One region of the Massilia sp. S19_KUP03_FR1 genome, then DNA from elsewhere that is predicted to be linked to it. Evidence: predicted binding sites of a transcription regulator. Region 1 holds the regulator's gene; the other holds the start of a gene.
What was found. The regulator FliA, encoded in region 1, starts transcription of late flagellar genes. The targets are predictions, from matches to a motif close to CTAAAGTTTNNNNNNNNNNNGCCGNTA.

Region 2: V6M87_RS23845 (flagellin N-terminal helical domain-containing protein) is a predicted target of FliA. The motif match lies at 4,494-4,520, and genes of this name have one in related genera.

The regions. Positions count from the first base shown of each region.
Region 1 is NZ_JAQQPS010000018.1:113,311-121,288, reverse strand. It holds gene V6M87_RS19710 (transglycosylase domain-containing protein) at 1-605, opposite strand, end outside; gene V6M87_RS19705 (DUF5672 family protein) at 752-1,591, opposite strand; gene motD (flagellar motor protein MotD) at 1,669-2,421, opposite strand; gene V6M87_RS19695 (flagellar motor protein) at 2,429-3,175, opposite strand; gene V6M87_RS19690 (RNA polymerase sigma factor FliA) at 3,157-3,888, opposite strand; gene V6M87_RS19685 (MinD/ParA family ATP-binding protein) at 3,905-4,726, opposite strand; gene flhF (flagellar biosynthesis protein FlhF) at 4,719-6,038, opposite strand; gene flhA (flagellar biosynthesis protein FlhA) at 6,402-7,978, opposite strand, start outside.
Region 2 is NZ_JAQQPS010000027.1:40,193-48,170, reverse strand. It holds gene cydB (cytochrome d ubiquinol oxidase subunit II) at 1-227, shown strand, start outside; gene cydX (cytochrome bd-I oxidase subunit CydX) at 255-377, shown strand; gene V6M87_RS23860 (methyl-accepting chemotaxis protein) at 440-2,032, opposite strand; gene V6M87_RS23855 (hypothetical protein) at 2,139-2,576, opposite strand; gene V6M87_RS23850 (flagellin N-terminal helical domain-containing protein) at 2,947-4,389, shown strand; gene V6M87_RS23845 (flagellin N-terminal helical domain-containing protein) at 4,692-6,134, shown strand; gene V6M87_RS23840 (flagellar protein FlaG) at 6,215-6,604, shown strand; gene fliD (flagellar filament capping protein FliD) at 6,830-7,978, shown strand, end outside.

The DNA of each region.
Region 1 (7,978 bases):
TCGCCAAGAACCAGCGCGCGCACCCGGGCCACGCGCGCGAGGTAGAGATCCCGATGGCTGACCGGATTGAACTGGTTGGGCGCCTTGATCATGGCCGCCAGGCCGATGAATTCATCGTCGGTCGTCGCCGCCAGCGGTTTGTTGAAATAGCTGAGTGCTGCCTGCCCCAAGCCCCTGAGCTGCTGCGTGCGCCAGGTGCCCATGTAGACCCGGCCCGCATACAGCGCCAGTTGGCGCTCCTTGGACAGGCGCGCATTGACGACCACCGCCATCACATCGCGGCCCAGGTCGATCCGTTTGCAACAATGGAACAGCGCGCGATACAGCGTCTGCAAGCTTCCTTTGCCACCCGTGAAATCAGCACCATCCAGGTACAGGTCGCGTGCGACGGCGCCGGAAATGGTGGCGAAGCCCTGCCCTTTTCCCAGGCTGACGCCGGCGTGGTCGAAAAATGCCGGGTCTTCCACGCGCGTCAGGATCGCCACTTGCCGTGCCGTGAGCGGCGCATCGGCTGCGACCGGCGCCGTTTCGATGGCCTCATCGAACGCCGCCCAGGCCCAGCAGCCCACGATGGCCAGATACAGCAGGAGGCAAGCTGGCAGCACGAGCAGCCACTTCTTCCGGAATCGGGCTGGCGCGGATGGCGCTGCCTCAGTCATTGCGCGCATGTACGATATGGGCAAGTCAGCCCAAGGCTAGCCGCAGCACCGATCAACATACGGTGAAATAGCATCGACGTGTCTCCATTGGCTCAGGCGGGACTGCCCCGCACAGTCTGTATAGCCCAATGGTACAGGCAATGCGCTGCCAGCCGGACAGTTTCGGCACGCTGGCGCGGCGTGCCGCCCCAGCGCCGCCTGAGCATGCGCATTGCCATGCCATGCCGGCCACGGTGGTACAACTGCCGCACCAGCTGGCGCGCGGCCGGCGCGCGCAGCATGGACACATCGCACAGCGCGAGATAGGCGTCGAGGCGGGCATCGTCGAGCGCGTAATGAAAATTATTGAAGCCGTGAAAACCGAAGGTCGGGGCTGCCGGCTCGATCATTTCCATGGCAAACCGATCCGCGACCGCGCGCGGCGCAAAGCGGATCCCGCGCGCTTCCAGCTCGTCGCGCCGCAGTTCGCAGATCACCGCATCCTCGGGGTGAACCACGTCGAAGTCCATGCTTGCCAGCAGATCGACCAGGCGCCGCGAGCGCAGCGAAAAACCGCCGTTCCCGACCGCGACCGCGAGCGGCCGGTGCGACCAGGGCGCGCCGATATAGTCGTACTCGAGATACACCGGATCCCACAACTTGCCGTCAAGGATAAAACTGTCCCACTGCACCACCAGCACGAAGTCGCCATCGAAGTAGCGGCCCAGATCGCGCAGCATGAAGGCCGAGTAGGCCTCGACGCTGTCGATCGGCGCGATGGCGACCTGTGCGATATAGCCGGGCAAATCGAAGCGCTGCGGGCTCAGGAGCAGGCATTGCCTGAAGCTGGCGGCGGCAAGGCAGCGGTCGAGCGAAAACTGCGCCAGTTGCGGATAGCGCGTTTCGACGCAGACCAGGCTGACGTTGTGGAGGTGCGGTTTTGGCGGGGTCAAGGCGGGTGCTCTGCTTTACTGTCGAGCCCGAAATTTTACCCCGCCCAAAATGGATCAAACGTTAAGCCAGGTAAAGGTCAGCGCGTTGGCAATTCCGTGGTCGCGTCGGGCAGCGCCGAGAGGATGGTGACCGCCACGCGCCGGTTGCGGGCGCGCCCTTCCGGCGTGTTGTTGGACGCCACCGGCAAATTGGCGCCGTGACCGACTGCCGTCAACCGCGCCGGCGCCATGCCGCTGTCGATGAACAGGCGCACCACGCTGCTGGCGCGCACGGCCGACAATTCCCAGTTCGACGGGAACAGCGGATTGGCAATCGGCACGTCATCGGTATGCCCCTCGACCTGGACGGCGTGCGGGTCATTTTTCAGCAAAATCGCCACCGCGCTGAGCGCCTCGCTCGAGGCATCGGTCAGGGTCGCGTCGCCCGGCGCGAACAGCACGCTGGCATTGATTTCGACGCTCACGCCGCGGCTGTTCTGGGTGACGCGCACCTTGCCCTCCTTCACCAACGGGCCGAGCGTGGCAGTCAGGTCGCGCGCCAGCATGGTCAGCCGATCTTTCTCGCGGCGCATGGCCTCGGCACGTTTGCGCGCCACGATGTTCGGCAGGCTGAAGGGCTGTTCGACCGTGGTGACCGGCGTCGTGGCCGCGCCGCGTCCGCCAAACGCGTCGCCCAATGCGTCCGACAGCACCTTGTACTTGCCGACGTTGACCACCGAGATAGCGTACATGACCACGAAAAACGCGAACAGCAGGGTCATGAAATCGGCATACGAAATCAGCCAGCGTTCGTGATTTTCGGAATCTTCCTGGTAGCGTTTGCGCGCCATGCCAAACTCAGGCGCGTGCCAGCAGGCTGGCCACGCGTTCATCGACGACGCGGGTATGGTCGCCGGTGGCCAGGTCGTGGAACACGTCGGCCAGGATGTCGTACTGGGCCACCTGCTCGGCCACGATGCCTTTGAGTTTATTCCCGACCGGGAAGAAGAACAGGTTGGCGAGGCCCACGCCGTAGATGGTCGAGACGAACGCGACGGCAATGCCGGCGCCCAGGCGCGACGGGTCGCTGAGGTTTTCCATCACGTGGATCAGGCCAAGTACTGCGCCGAGGATGCCGATGGTCGGCGCGTAGCCGGCGGCCGATTCCCAGATGCGCGCAGCCTGGCGCTGGCTGAATTCGTAGGATGTGATCTCGGTTTCGAGCAGGCTGCGCAGGCGCTCCGGTGCAATCCCGTCGACCACCAGGCGCAGGCCTTTCTGGACGAACAGGTCGGGCGTCATTTTCTGGTATTGCTCGAGCTGCAGCAGGCCGTCGCGGCGGGCGGTCAGGCTCCACAGCGCGATCTGGCGCGAGTACAGCTGGCGCTGGCTGGCGGGCGGAAAAAACACCCAGCGCAGCATGCGCATGCCGCGCACAAACGTGGCCGCTTCAGTTTGCAGCAGCACGGCGCCAAAGGTGCCGACCACGACAATGGCAAACGCGGCCGGCTGGATCAGCGACGCGAATTTGCCGCCATCGAGGCTGTGTCCGACGAACAGGCCGGCCAGCGCCAGCCCCAGTCCAATTATGCTCGCCCAGTCCACAGCTGCTCCTTGAGTGCGGCGCGCAGCCTGGCGACAGCCTGGGTGTGCAATTGCGACACCCGTGATTCGGACACGCCCATCACGGCGCCGATTTCTTTCAGGTTCAATTCTTCTTCGTAGTACAGGCCCATCAGGATTTTTTCGCGCGGCGGCAGGTTGTCGATGGCGTTAATGATCGCCTGGCGGAAGTCGGTTTCGAGCAGCGCGCGCAGTGGGTCTTCGTCGTCGATGGAGTAGCGGTCGAGGAAACTGCCGTCGTCGTCTTCGCCCTTGAAATCTTCGTAGTAGACCAGCTGGTGGCCGCCGCTGTCGCCCAATAAATCCTGGTAGTCGCCCAGCGACATTTTCATCGACTTGGCGACTTCGGTTTCGGTGGGCGGGCGCCCCAGTTTTTGCTGCAGCGAGCTCATCGCCGTTTCGATCTTGCGCATGTTCTGGCGCGTGCTGCGCGGCAGCCAGTCGCTGTTGCGCAGTTCGTCGAGCATGGCGCCGCGGATGCGCAGCACGGCATAGGTTTCGAACTGGGCCCCGTGGGTTTCTTCGTAGCGCGAGATGGCGTCGAACAGGCCGATCATGCCGGCTTGAATGAGATCGTCGACCTCCACGCTAGGGGGAAGCTTGGCCTTCATGTGATGGGCGAGGCGCTTGACCAACGGCATATGCTGCGTCAGCAAGAGTTCCTTGTCCGTCTTCTTCCCTTTTGCTGTGTACATGCGTTAGCTATTTTTCTTATAAACCAAAATGGGCACTGCCTCCTGCCGGAATGGCAAAACGGCCGGCCAACTGGCGAAACGCGACCGAGGCACCCGCCAGCGGAAACGCATCGACCACTGCGCGGCCCAGGCGCGCGGCGCGTTGCAGGTACTCGTCGGCTGGTACCGACCCCATCGAACTGAGCTGCACCGCCAGGTAGCGCGTTGCTGCAGTAGCCATATTATCGTATACCACCTTGGCTTCGGCTTCGGATGCGCCGGTGACCAGAATACCGAACGGGCGGCGCCCCAATTGTTGCGACAAACGCTTCACCAGCGAGTACGCCGCGGTGATCGAGGCGGCGTTGCACGATACCTGCACCACGATCTCGGAATTGTCCATGATCGGCAGGGGAAACGTATCATCGCTGCCGAATTCGCCGTCAACGATGCAGATGCCGGCCTGCTTGACCAGCACATCGAAGGTCTTGGCCAGGCGACGCGTATCTTCCTGCCCCAGGTACTCGCCCTGGCCGCGCGCGCGGCGCACCATGCTGGCAACCTGGAACCCTTGCGGCGCCTGGTGAATCACCTGGTTCAGCGCACATTCCTGGCGCGCCACTTGCAGCAGCGAGCCACCCTGGTCGACGCCAAGGCGCTGGGCCACGCCGTATTCATGGGCGCAGGCGTCGACAATCATGACGTCGTTGCCGGCCCGGGCCAGCGAGGCGCCCAGGTTGACCAGCATGGCGCCCTTGTCGTCTTCAGGCGTGGCGGAAAGAAAGGTCACGATGCGTGGCTTGGGGCCAGCCAGCATCCGGCGCAGGCCCTCGGCCTGGTCGAAATCGAAATTACCCAAAGGACACCTCGCCCAGTTTGCGGCCAGCGCTGGTGCCAGCCATCAGAAGCGGCAGGTCGGCATCGCTGATCTCGGCCTGGCGGCCGCTGCGAAAGGCGCGGTCGACCAGCATCGCGCGGTCCGGCAGGTGCAGGTCTTCCGGCACGCGCTGGCCGGTCGAGATGTAATGCAGATTCAGTTTCTGGCGGATCACGACATCGAGCACGTTGCCGAGCGATGCGGCTTCGTCGAGCTTGGTCATGATGCAACCGGCCAGGCCGCTGCCTTGATAGGCGCGCACCACTTCGTTAAGCGTTTCGTTGGTCGAGGTCGAGTTCAGGCACAGCAGGCGTTTTACGTCGGCGCCGGTCTCGCTCAGCATGGCCACTTGCTGCGTCACCATCTGGTCGCGCTGCGAGACGCCGACGGTGTCGATCAATACCGTGTGTTTATTGCGCAGTTCTTTCAGGGCGATGCGCAGGTCGGCTTCATCCTTGACCGAGTGCACCATCACGCCGAGGATCTTGCCGTAGATGCGCAGCTGCTCGTGGCCGCCGATACGATAGGCATCGGTGGTGATCAGGGCCAGCTTTTCCGGGCCATGGCGCATCACGCAGCGCGCCGCCAGTTTGGCAGTGGTGGTGGTCTTGCCGACGCCGGTCGGGCCCACCAGGGCGAACACGCCGCCCTTGTTGAGCATGTCGTCTTCGTCGGCCATCGTGGTCAGATTGCGTTGCAGCACGGTCTTAATCCAGCGCAGAGAATCCGCTTCGTCTTTGCCGGCAGGCAATTTCTCGACGAGGTAGCGAGCCAGCGTGGCCGAGAAACCGGCGGCCAGCAATTCGCGCAGCACGCCCGCTTTCTGCGGTTCGCGCTGCTGGGTGGCGCCCCAGGACAATTCCGCCAGTTGCGATTCCATCTGGCCGCGCATGGCGCGAATTTCCTTCATCATGCCGGACATGTCGGCGGCGGCCGAGCTCTTGGCCTGGGCGATGGCGGCCGACATCATCGACGTCATGGCAGCCATGTCGAAGGCGGGTTGTTCGATCTGTGGCTGTGCTTGGGCAACCCTGCGGTTGGCGTAGGACTGCGGCGCGGGCGCTGCAACCGGCGCCGGCTCCTGCAAATGCTGCAGCATTGGCCGCGGTGCATCCATGCCCGATTCGGCGGAGGGCGACGCCATCGAGGCGACGTCATCGTTGGCCAGGGCCAGGATTTCGACGATGCCGTCGACCGGACGATTCGACAGGATCACCGCATCCGGGCCGAGGGCTTCGCGGACTTTGCGCAGTGCGTCGCGTGAAGTGGCTGCTGTGAATTTCTTGACGTTCATTTTATTGTCCCATTACCGCCGTTGAGGTATAGGACATATTATTAACGATGCCGCGCGGAAACCATCGGGGGATAAAGAGGGGGAAAGGGGTGTATATCGGGGTTGTGGGATTTGACGGCGGGCGTCGGTGCTCGCCTGGGAACCTGGCGAGTGCGTGCGCAGTATGGGTACCGGCCTGCGCCGGTATGACGGTTTTCAAGCCGGTATGACGGTTTTCAAGATGACGGCGAACGGTGGCGCTATCGCGTCGCTCGCTTTCACCACCGCCCTCCAAACCGTCATCCCGGCGCAGGCCGGGACCCATAACCCCTGTCAGAAACCGCGACGCTGGCTTACCCGAACACGCATCGCAGGCGCGAGCAGTTACCCCGGCGCACCAACAAGCGACGTCACCCGAATCGTTTTCGATTCCGGAATCTCTGCGTGCGACAACACCTTCAACTGCGGCAACGCGCGGCGCAGGAAGCGCGCCAACAAGGTCCGCAACTGCGCCGGCACCAGCAGCACCGGCGTCAGTCCCAGCGCCTCCTGCTGCTGCGCCGCATTGCTGGCCGACTGTGCAATCGTATCGGCCAGGCCCGGCTCGATGCCGGCCCCATCGCCGCCATTTCCCAGTGCCTGCAACAGCAAGCGCTCGAGCCTGTTATCGAGCGTCATCACGGACAGTTCATTGGTGCCCGGGAACAGCTGCTGCACGATCGCACGGCCCAGCGCGACCCGCACCACGGCGGTCAGGTCGGACGGATCGGCATTCTGGTGCGCATGTTCCGACAGCGACTCGATGATGGTGCGCATATCGCGGATGTGCACGCCTTCGACGAGCAAATTCTGCAGCACTTTTTGCAAGGTCGACAGGCTGACGACTTTCGGTACCAGATCCTCCACCAGCTTCGGCGTTTCCTTGGTCAGGTGATCGAGCAAGGCCTGCACTTCCAGGCGGCCCAGCAACTCGGCCGCGTGGGTGGTGATCAGGTGGTTCAGGTGGGTAGCCACCACGGTACCCGCATCGACCACCGTAAAACCCATGCTTTGCGCCTGGTCGCGCAGGCTTGCGTCGATCCAGGTGGCGGGCAGGCCGAACGCCGGATCAGTGGTCACCAGGCCCGGCAAGGTGCCGATCGCCATGCCCGGGTTGATTGCCAGGAACTGGCCGCTGAGCGCTTCGCCGCTGCCTACTTCGACGCCTTTGAGCGTGATGCGGTAGGCCGACGGTTTCAGCTCCAGGTTGTCGCGGATGTGCACCGGTGGCGCCAGGAAGCCGACTTCCTGTGCGAATTTCTTGCGAATACCCTTGATGCGTTTGAGCAGCTCACCACCCTGCCCTTTGTCGACCAGCGGAATGAGGCGGTAGCCGACTTCCAGGCCCAGGGTATCGACTGGCTGGATGTCTTGCCAGCTGGCTTCTTCCTGCTCCGGCGAGGTGGTCGCGGCGGGATCGGCGGCGCCGCCCGCGGCCGGGCTTCCGCCCAGCGCGGCGGTTTCGCGGATGATCCGGGCTTTCTTCGAGACCAGATAGGCCGAGCCTGCCAACAAGCTGGCCAACAAAATGAACACCATGTTCGGCATCCCCGGGATCAAGCCCATGCCGCCGATGATGGCGGCCGTGATGTACAGCACTTCCGGCTTGGCGAACAGCTGGCCCACCAGCTGGGCGCCGATGTCCTGGTCACTGGCCACGCGCGAGACCACCATACCGGCTGCGGTCGAGATGATCAGCGAAGGAATCTGCGCCACCAGACCGTCACCGATGGCCAGCAGGGTGTAGTTCTTCAGCGCATCGGCAAAGCCCATGTCGTGCTGCACCACGCCGACGATCAGGCCGCCGACGATGTTGATGACGGTAACCATGATGCCGGCCACCGCATCGCCCCGCACATACTTCGAGGCACCGTCCATGGCGCCGTAGAACTCGGCTTCCTGGGCAGTTTCGGAACGGCGTT
Region 2 (7,978 bases), on a different contig from region 1:
GCGTGGGCGCCTCGATGTTCCCGTTCATCCTGCCGTCGTCGATCCAGCCGCAAGCCAGCCTGACCGTGTGGGACGCATCTTCGAGCCACCTGACCCTGTTCATCATGCTGGTCTGCACCTGCGTGTTCCTGCCGCTGATCCTCGCTTACACCAGCTGGGTCTACAACGTGTTGTGGGGCAAGGTCAATCCGGCTGAAATCAGCGACGGTAAAAGCCACGCTTACTAAACGATATAAATCATTAGGAGAATAACGATGTGGTACTTTGCCTGGATACTGGGTCTACCCCTGGCCGCCGCCTTCGCGGTGTTGAATGCGATGTGGTACGAGTTGATGGATGATGCGGCGAAAGAACGCGCCGCTGCGGCCAAGCCCTAAGGAGCCTGACGCTGTTTGAAGCCAGGCAGGTCGTGTCATGCGGTCTGCCTGGCTTTTTTCTTTCAGGCCCGCAGCATCAGCGCGCGGCTGTTCGCTGCAATGGCCGGCGTGCCTGCCAGGCGGAAGGTACTGACCAGCTGCTCAAGCTGACCGGCCTGTTCGCGCATCGATTCGGCGGCAGCTGCAGCCTCTTCAACCAGTGCGGCATTTTGCTGCGTGCTCGCATCCATCGTGGTGATCGCCTGGTTGATCTGGTCGATACCGGCACTCTGCTCTTCACCGGCGAGCATGATTTCCGACATGATGGCGGTGACCTTGCCAACGCTGTCGACAATATCGCCCATCGTCATGCCAGCCTTGTTCACCAGCTGCGCGCCCTCTTCTACCTGGCTCACCGAGGCGGCGATCAATTCCTTGATTTCCTTGGCGGCTGCAGCCGAACGGTGCGCCAGGTTGCGCACTTCGGAAGCGACGACCGCAAAGCCACGGCCCTGTTCACCGGCCCGCGCCGCTTCCACGGCAGCGTTCAGGGCCAGGATATTGGTCTGGAACGCAATGCCATCGATCACGCCGATGATGTCGACGATGCGCTTCGAACTGGCGCTGATGCTGTCCATCGTGACCACCACTTGCGTGACCAGATCGCCGCCCTTGCCGGCCACGCTCGACGCCGACAACACCAGCTCGTTGGCTTCACGGGCGTTCTGGGCATTCTGGCGCACCGTGGCGGTCAATTCTTCCAGCGAAGACGCGGTCTCTTCCAGGCTGGCGGCCTGCTGCTCGGTGCGGTGCGACAGGTCGCTGTTGCCCGACGAAATTTCTGCGCTGGCGTGGGCAATCGCAACACTGCCTGTGCGCACGCTCTGCACGGTTGTCGACAGGCCCTGCTGCATCCTGGACAAGCCGGCCAGCAAGGCACCCATTTCGTCGGTGCGGCTGGTGTCGATCGGCTCGGCGAGGTTGCCGGCGGCGATTTCATCGAAGTGGTGCAAGGCTTGGTCCAGCGGCTGCATGATGGCACGCAACAGCAACACGGTGGCGGCGACGATGAAGGCCAGGCCCAGCAGGATGGCGATGGAGAAGCCGTTCAGCGCGCGATCGTAAAACTTCTGGCTGGCAGCATACGTGTCGGCCGCCGCTTTCAGCTGGAATTGCTCGAGCTTGACCGAGGCGTCGTTGAAGGTGCGATACAGCGGCGACAGGCGTTTCATGGCCAGATCGTCGACCTTCCCGGCATTCTGTTCGTGCAGCCCCGTGATCAGGGCGCGCAGGCCGCCGTCGATGTAGGCGGCACGCTTCGGCTTCAAATCGTCGGTCAGCGCTTTCTCTTCGGCTTCGGCCGGCAGCGCCAGGTACTCCTGCCAGGTCTTGTCCCCTTCCTGGATGAACTCCTCGGCACGGTCGAGAGTGGCCTTCAAATCCGGCGCCTCTGGGTGAAACACACCCTTGTCGATGTTGAAGCGCGAGCGGTTCAGGGAATTCTTGGTATCAGCCAGCTTCATGCTCGACGCCATCTGGTTGGTGTACACATCTTGCAGCGAAGCGTTGCTGGAACGCATGCCGTACACGCCAACCCCGCCAATGATGACGATCAGCGCGCCCAACAACATCATGCACGCGATCAGGCGCGTGCGGATTGTAAACATATTGAACATTATTTTTCCCGATAGAGACGGCGCGAGGGCCGGAGCGAAGGACTTGCTTATGTGATAAGTTGCGTATATTTTCCTACGGCAAGTCGCCAGTTTATCACCATGTTTCCTATTGGAAATTACCTTTGGTATTGCTTAGTTGTTTTGACGCAACTTTTGACCCGGATTTGGCACGCAAAAAGCGCAAAATCGCGCTGCTGCAGCGTACGATGTTGCGTTTCATGCAAGACCCGACTTCGGGCTTCGTGCTGCTGTAACGTCGGGTTTGATGCCACCTCGGTGGCATGGTCGGTCTCTTGCTTGACCAGCTTACGCACTTTGGCAACCTCACCGGCCGTTGTGGCGGACGCTGCAGGTTGCCGGCCAAGTGATCACCATGTACGTCGAACAGGCTGAGGCGGCGCGCTCGCGGCCGATGGCCGGTGTAGCGCTCCCAAGCTGCGCGCTTGTTGCGGATGAAATCCCAATTGCCGTGTTCACGGCAGGCGACCGCCAGCGCCTCGGCCATGGCTTGCATGCGGCGCGAGGTTACAAGCAGCACGTGCATGTCGCGTCAATTCTTCCCAGAAGCGCCACAATTATGCCGTGCCCACGTTGCCGGCCAGCGGGAAAATTCAGTTCTCGAATGCAATATTCACCGTTTCTGAGCGTGCGCGTGTGTGAATCTGCGTGTTTTTCAGTGCCAAAATAAAATTATTTTAGCCCTTCAGAAGTGCGAAACCGTGTCGTAGAAACGAGCGCACTTCCCCCTTCTCCATAGGGAAATCACGGATTTATTGTGCATTCCCACCATCAACTTTTTACCCCTGCCTCCGTTACCAGCAACAACAGCGGTGTGAATGCTTCAGCGAAAAGAAGCACACCAAAGTGAACAGCGGCACGTCGCCCACCCCGAAATACCCGTTTGGAGAATTACCATGTCGTCAGTCATCAATACCAATATCTCGTCCCTGAACTCGCAGCGCAACCTCTCGATGTCACAAACTTCGCTGGCGACTTCGCTGCAGCGTTTGTCATCCGGTCTGCGCATCAACAGTGCCAAGGACGATGCTGCTGGACTGGCTATTTCTGATCGTATGTCGTCGCAAATCCGCGGCATGAACCAGGCCACCCGCAACGCCAACGACGGCGTGTCGCTGGCCCAAACTGCCGAGGGCGCACTGGCTTCGTCCGGCGACATGCTGCAACGTATTCGTGAACTGGCCGTCCAGTCGTCGAATGCAACGAACTCGTCGAGTGACCGCCAGGCCCTGCAGACTGAAGCCGGCCAGCTCGGTTCGGAACTCAATCGGGTTGCCCAAACCACCACCTTCAACGGCCAGGCACTGCTCGATGGCACCATGGGCACAGCCAACTTCCAGGTCGGCGCCGATGCCAACCAGCTCATTTCAGCCAGCGGCTCGAACTTCACCACCAGCACCTACGGGCTGAACGAAACGGCGGGTGGATCGGCAGCGGTTGCTACCACGAACACCAACGCCGCCACCGAAGTCTCGATCGCCGGCTCTTTGGGCACGGGAAAGTTCACCCCCGCTGCCGGTGCCAGCGCCAAAACCCTTGCTGCCAGCATCAATTCGCTGACGTCCTCCACCGGCGTGACCGCCTCGGCGAAAACCGACGTCACGCTGAAATTTGACCCCAGCCAGTCCTACAAACTCGATCTGACGTCGGATAATTCGACCGCAGCAACGGTTTCGTTCTCGGTCGGCGCCGGTACCACGGCCGACGACTTCTCCGCAGGCGTCAGCGCCATCAATGCCCAGACCGCCAAAACCGGCATTACCGCGTCGTACGACAGCACCAATAAAGGTATCAAGCTGACCAACGTCAACGGCAATGACATCAAGCTCGACAACAAGAACGCCACCGGTGGCGGCTCGGTCGGCATGGTGTCGTTCGGCAAAGACGGCGTGCCCAATGGCGCCACCGCGACCGGCCCCGCCGCTACCGGTATCGCCGTGGGCGCCCTGACGCTCGACTCCGAGAAGAGCTTTTCGGTCGTCGATGGCGCTACCGGAAAGGCCACTGGCGCATCGAGCCTGAAATCGGTCTCGGCTATCGACATCACGACCTTCGACGGCGCCCAGCTGGCCATCAAGATCGCCGATGCCGCCCTGTCGTCGATCAATACCCAGCGCGCCCAGTACGGCGCCCTGCAATCGCGTTTCTCGTCGGCCATTTCGAACCTGGCCACCAACGCCGAAAACCTGTCGGCATCGAAATCACGCATCACCGACACCGACTTCGCGTCGGAAACGGCCAGCCTGACCCGCGGCCAGATCCTGCAACAGGCTGGTACCGCCATGCTGGCCCAGGCCAACTCGCTGCCGAACGGCGTGCTGTCCCTGCTGCGCGGTTAAATACGCCAGGCGATTCTTCCCACCGAGATCCCCGACTGATTTTTTCAGTCGGGGATTTTTTTATGGTTCATCTCGACAAATAAAAAAATAAATAAATTTTCACCCTCAAGTTCGTTCAAAGCGCGCCGTTTAGGGAAAACAGGAACGCGCAAGTCCATGATTTATTTGATTTTAGACCTCAACTTTTGCCGTACAGCACCGTTACCAGATTAACAGCGGTGTGAATGCTTCAGAAGTCGGAAGCACACCAAAGTGAACAGCGGCACGTTGCCCACCCCGAAATACCCGTTTGGAGAATTACCATGACTTCAGTCATCAATACCAATACCTCGTCCCTGAACTCGCAGCGCAACCTGTCGACCTCGCAATCGTCGCTGGCGACGTCGCTGCAACGCCTGTCGTCCGGCCTGCGCATCAACAGCGCCAAGGACGATGCTGCCGGTCTGGCCATCTCGGATCGTATGTCGTCGCAAATCCGCGGTATGTCCCAGGCCACCCGCAACGCCAACGACGGCGTGTCGATGGCGCAAACGGCCGAGGGCGCGCTGGCCTCTTCCGGCGACATGCTGCAACGTATTCGCGAACTGGCCGTCCAGTCGTCGAATGCAACGAACTCGTCCTCCGACCGTCAAGCCCTGCAGACTGAAGTCGGTCAGCTCGGTTCGGAACTCAATCGGGTTGCCCAAACCACCACCTTCAACGGCCAGGCACTGCTCGATGGCACCATGGGCACAGCCAACTTCCAGGTCGGCGCCGATGCCAACCAGCTCATTTCAGCCAGCGGCTCGAACTTCACCACCAGCACCTACGGGCTGAACGAAACGGCGGGTGGATCGGCAGCGGTTGCTACCACGAACACCAACGCCGCCACCGAAGTCTCGATCGCCGGCTCTTTGGGCACGGGAAAGTTCACCCCCGCTGCCGGTGCCAGCGCCAAAACCCTTGCTGCCAGCATCAATTCGCTGACGTCCTCCACCGGCGTGACCGCCTCGGCGAAAACCGACGTCACGCTGCAATTTGACGCCAGCAAGTCCTACAAACTCGATCTGACCTCGGATAATTCGACAGCAGCAACGGTTTCGTTCTCGGTCGGCGCCGGTACCACGGCCGACGACTTCTCCGCAGGCGTCAGCGCCATCAATGCCCAGACCGCCAAAACCGGCATTACCGCGTCGTACGACAGCACCAATAAAGGTATCAAGCTGACCAACGTCAACGGCAATGACATTAAGCTCGAGAACAAGAACGCCACCGGTGGCGGCTCGGTCGGCATGGTGTCGTTCGGCAAAGACGGCGTGGCCAATGGCGCCACCGCGACCGGCCCGGCCGCGACCGGTATCGCCGTGGGCGCCCTGACACTCGACTCCGAGAAGAGCTTTTCGGTCGTCGATGGCGCTACCGGAAAGGCCACTGGCGCATCGACCCTGAAATCGGTCTCGGCTATCGACATCACGACCTTCGACGGCGCCCAGCTGGCCATCAAGATCGCCGATGCCGCCCTGTCGTCGGTGAACAGCCAGCGCGCCCAGTACGGTGCGTTGCAATCGCGCTTCTCGTCGGCCATTTCGAACCTGGCCACCAGCACCGAGAATCTGTCGGCATCGAAATCGCGCATCACCGATACCGACTTCGCGTCGGAAACGGCCAACCTGACGCGCGGCCAGATCCTGCAACAGGCTGGTACCGCCATGCTGGCCCAGGCCAACTCGCTGCCGAACGGCGTGCTGTCCCTGCTGCGCGGCTAATCGTTTCGCGCAACTAGCGTCACGGACCGACTCCCCGGCTGATTTTTTCAGCCGGGGATTTTTCACGAAGGGACCGAAGCATGAACATTCAACCGACTGCATCGAGCGGCGCCCCCCGGCTCGAGGAACGCAGCAATGCCAGCGAAGCACCGGGCACCGGGACTGCCGCCACGGCCAAGGCAAACAACGCACCGGCGCCAGCTGCCGGCGCAAAGCAAACCAAGGCCGCCGACGGTGTGGAGCCGACCAGCGCCGACATCAAGACGGCGCTTGAGAAGCTGAATCACTCGATGACGGAATCGTCGCAGGACTTGCAGTTTTCGGTGGACGAGGACAGCAAGCAAACCGTGGTCAAGCTCATCGACCGCAACACCCACGAGGTGCTGCGCCAGATGCCGACCAAGGAAGCGCTGGAAATCGCCAAGTCGCTCGACAAGGCAATGGGCAAACTGATCGACCAGCGCGCCTGAACCGCGCGCCCTGGCGCGCGGTGAGGCAGCGATGTACCCGGTTTTCGCCAGTAACGTAATGACGCCATCGAGAGCGGCATTGCGCTTTTGGCGTTAACCGTGTCATTTCGTTATTTAATCCACAAAATAATTTTTAAATAGTTAAATAGCGCCTAAAAGCTGCTCTCAAGTACCGTTTGATTCTGCCGATAATGACTTACATTATCCCTTTCGCAGGAGAACGCCGTGGGTATCACATCAGCCGGTATTGGTTCAGGACTCAACATCGAAGGCATCATCACGCAACTGATGGCCGTCGAAGCGCGTCCATTGAATACGTATGACACCAAGACGGCCGCCTACAACACCAAGCTGGGCGCCCTGTCGAGCTTGAGCGGCAGCGTCAGTTCGTTCCAGAACTCGCTGTCGCTGCTCACCTCACCCACGGCCTTCAACTCATTGACAGCCAACGCGTCGAACACCGGCGTCATCACCGCGACGGCAACATCGACCGCCGTCGCTGGCAGCTACAGCGTCGCCGTGAGCCAGATTGCGCAGGCGCAGAGCCTGAACTCGAAGGGCGTTATCAGTACCTCGACGGCAATTGGCGCTGGCACCGCGACCACACTGTCGTTCCAGTTCGGCACCGTCTCGTCCGGCACCTTTGGCGTCACCGGCAGCGCGCTCGGCGGCACCACCGCGGCCAGCGGCATTCCCAATGGCTCCCTGACGATCAACGGCAAGACCATCGCCACCAGCGGCGCCACCACCAGCGCCAAAGATCTGGCCACCGCCATCAATGCCTTGAGCGAGACCACGGGCGTCACGGCGAGCGCGCCGGCCACGGTCAGCGCCGGTACACTGTTTCTGGGGTTCGGCTCGGTCGACACGTCGGCCGGCGGCAGCTATTCGCTGCGGATCAACGGCATCGAACTCGGTTCGCAAGACGCCGGCATCGCCGCCGGTGCCGGCCTGACCGCCACGTCGCTCGACACCACGCTGTCCACGGCCAACGCCACCACGAATGCGCTGGCGGCGGCGAAAATTACCTACACCGGCAGCGCCGCCGTGGGTGACCTGAAATTTTTTGCGGCGGACGGCAGCAACCTGGCCATCAATGAAGTCATCCTCGGCGAGGCCGATGGTGGCATTGGCAACAAGACGGGCAACCTGGGCTCGAGCACCGTCGCCACCAGCGCCGTCGCCCTGACCTCGACCGGCGGCAGCCCGATCACCGTTGCCGGCAGCAACCCGGCACTGGCCGGACTGAGCGCCGGCAGCAGCGGCAGCTACACCGGCGCCGGCTTCGTCCAGGACGGCACCCAGGCCAGTGGCGTCATCACGCTTGACTCGACCAGCCAGTCGCTGTCAGGCATACGCGATGCCATCAACAAG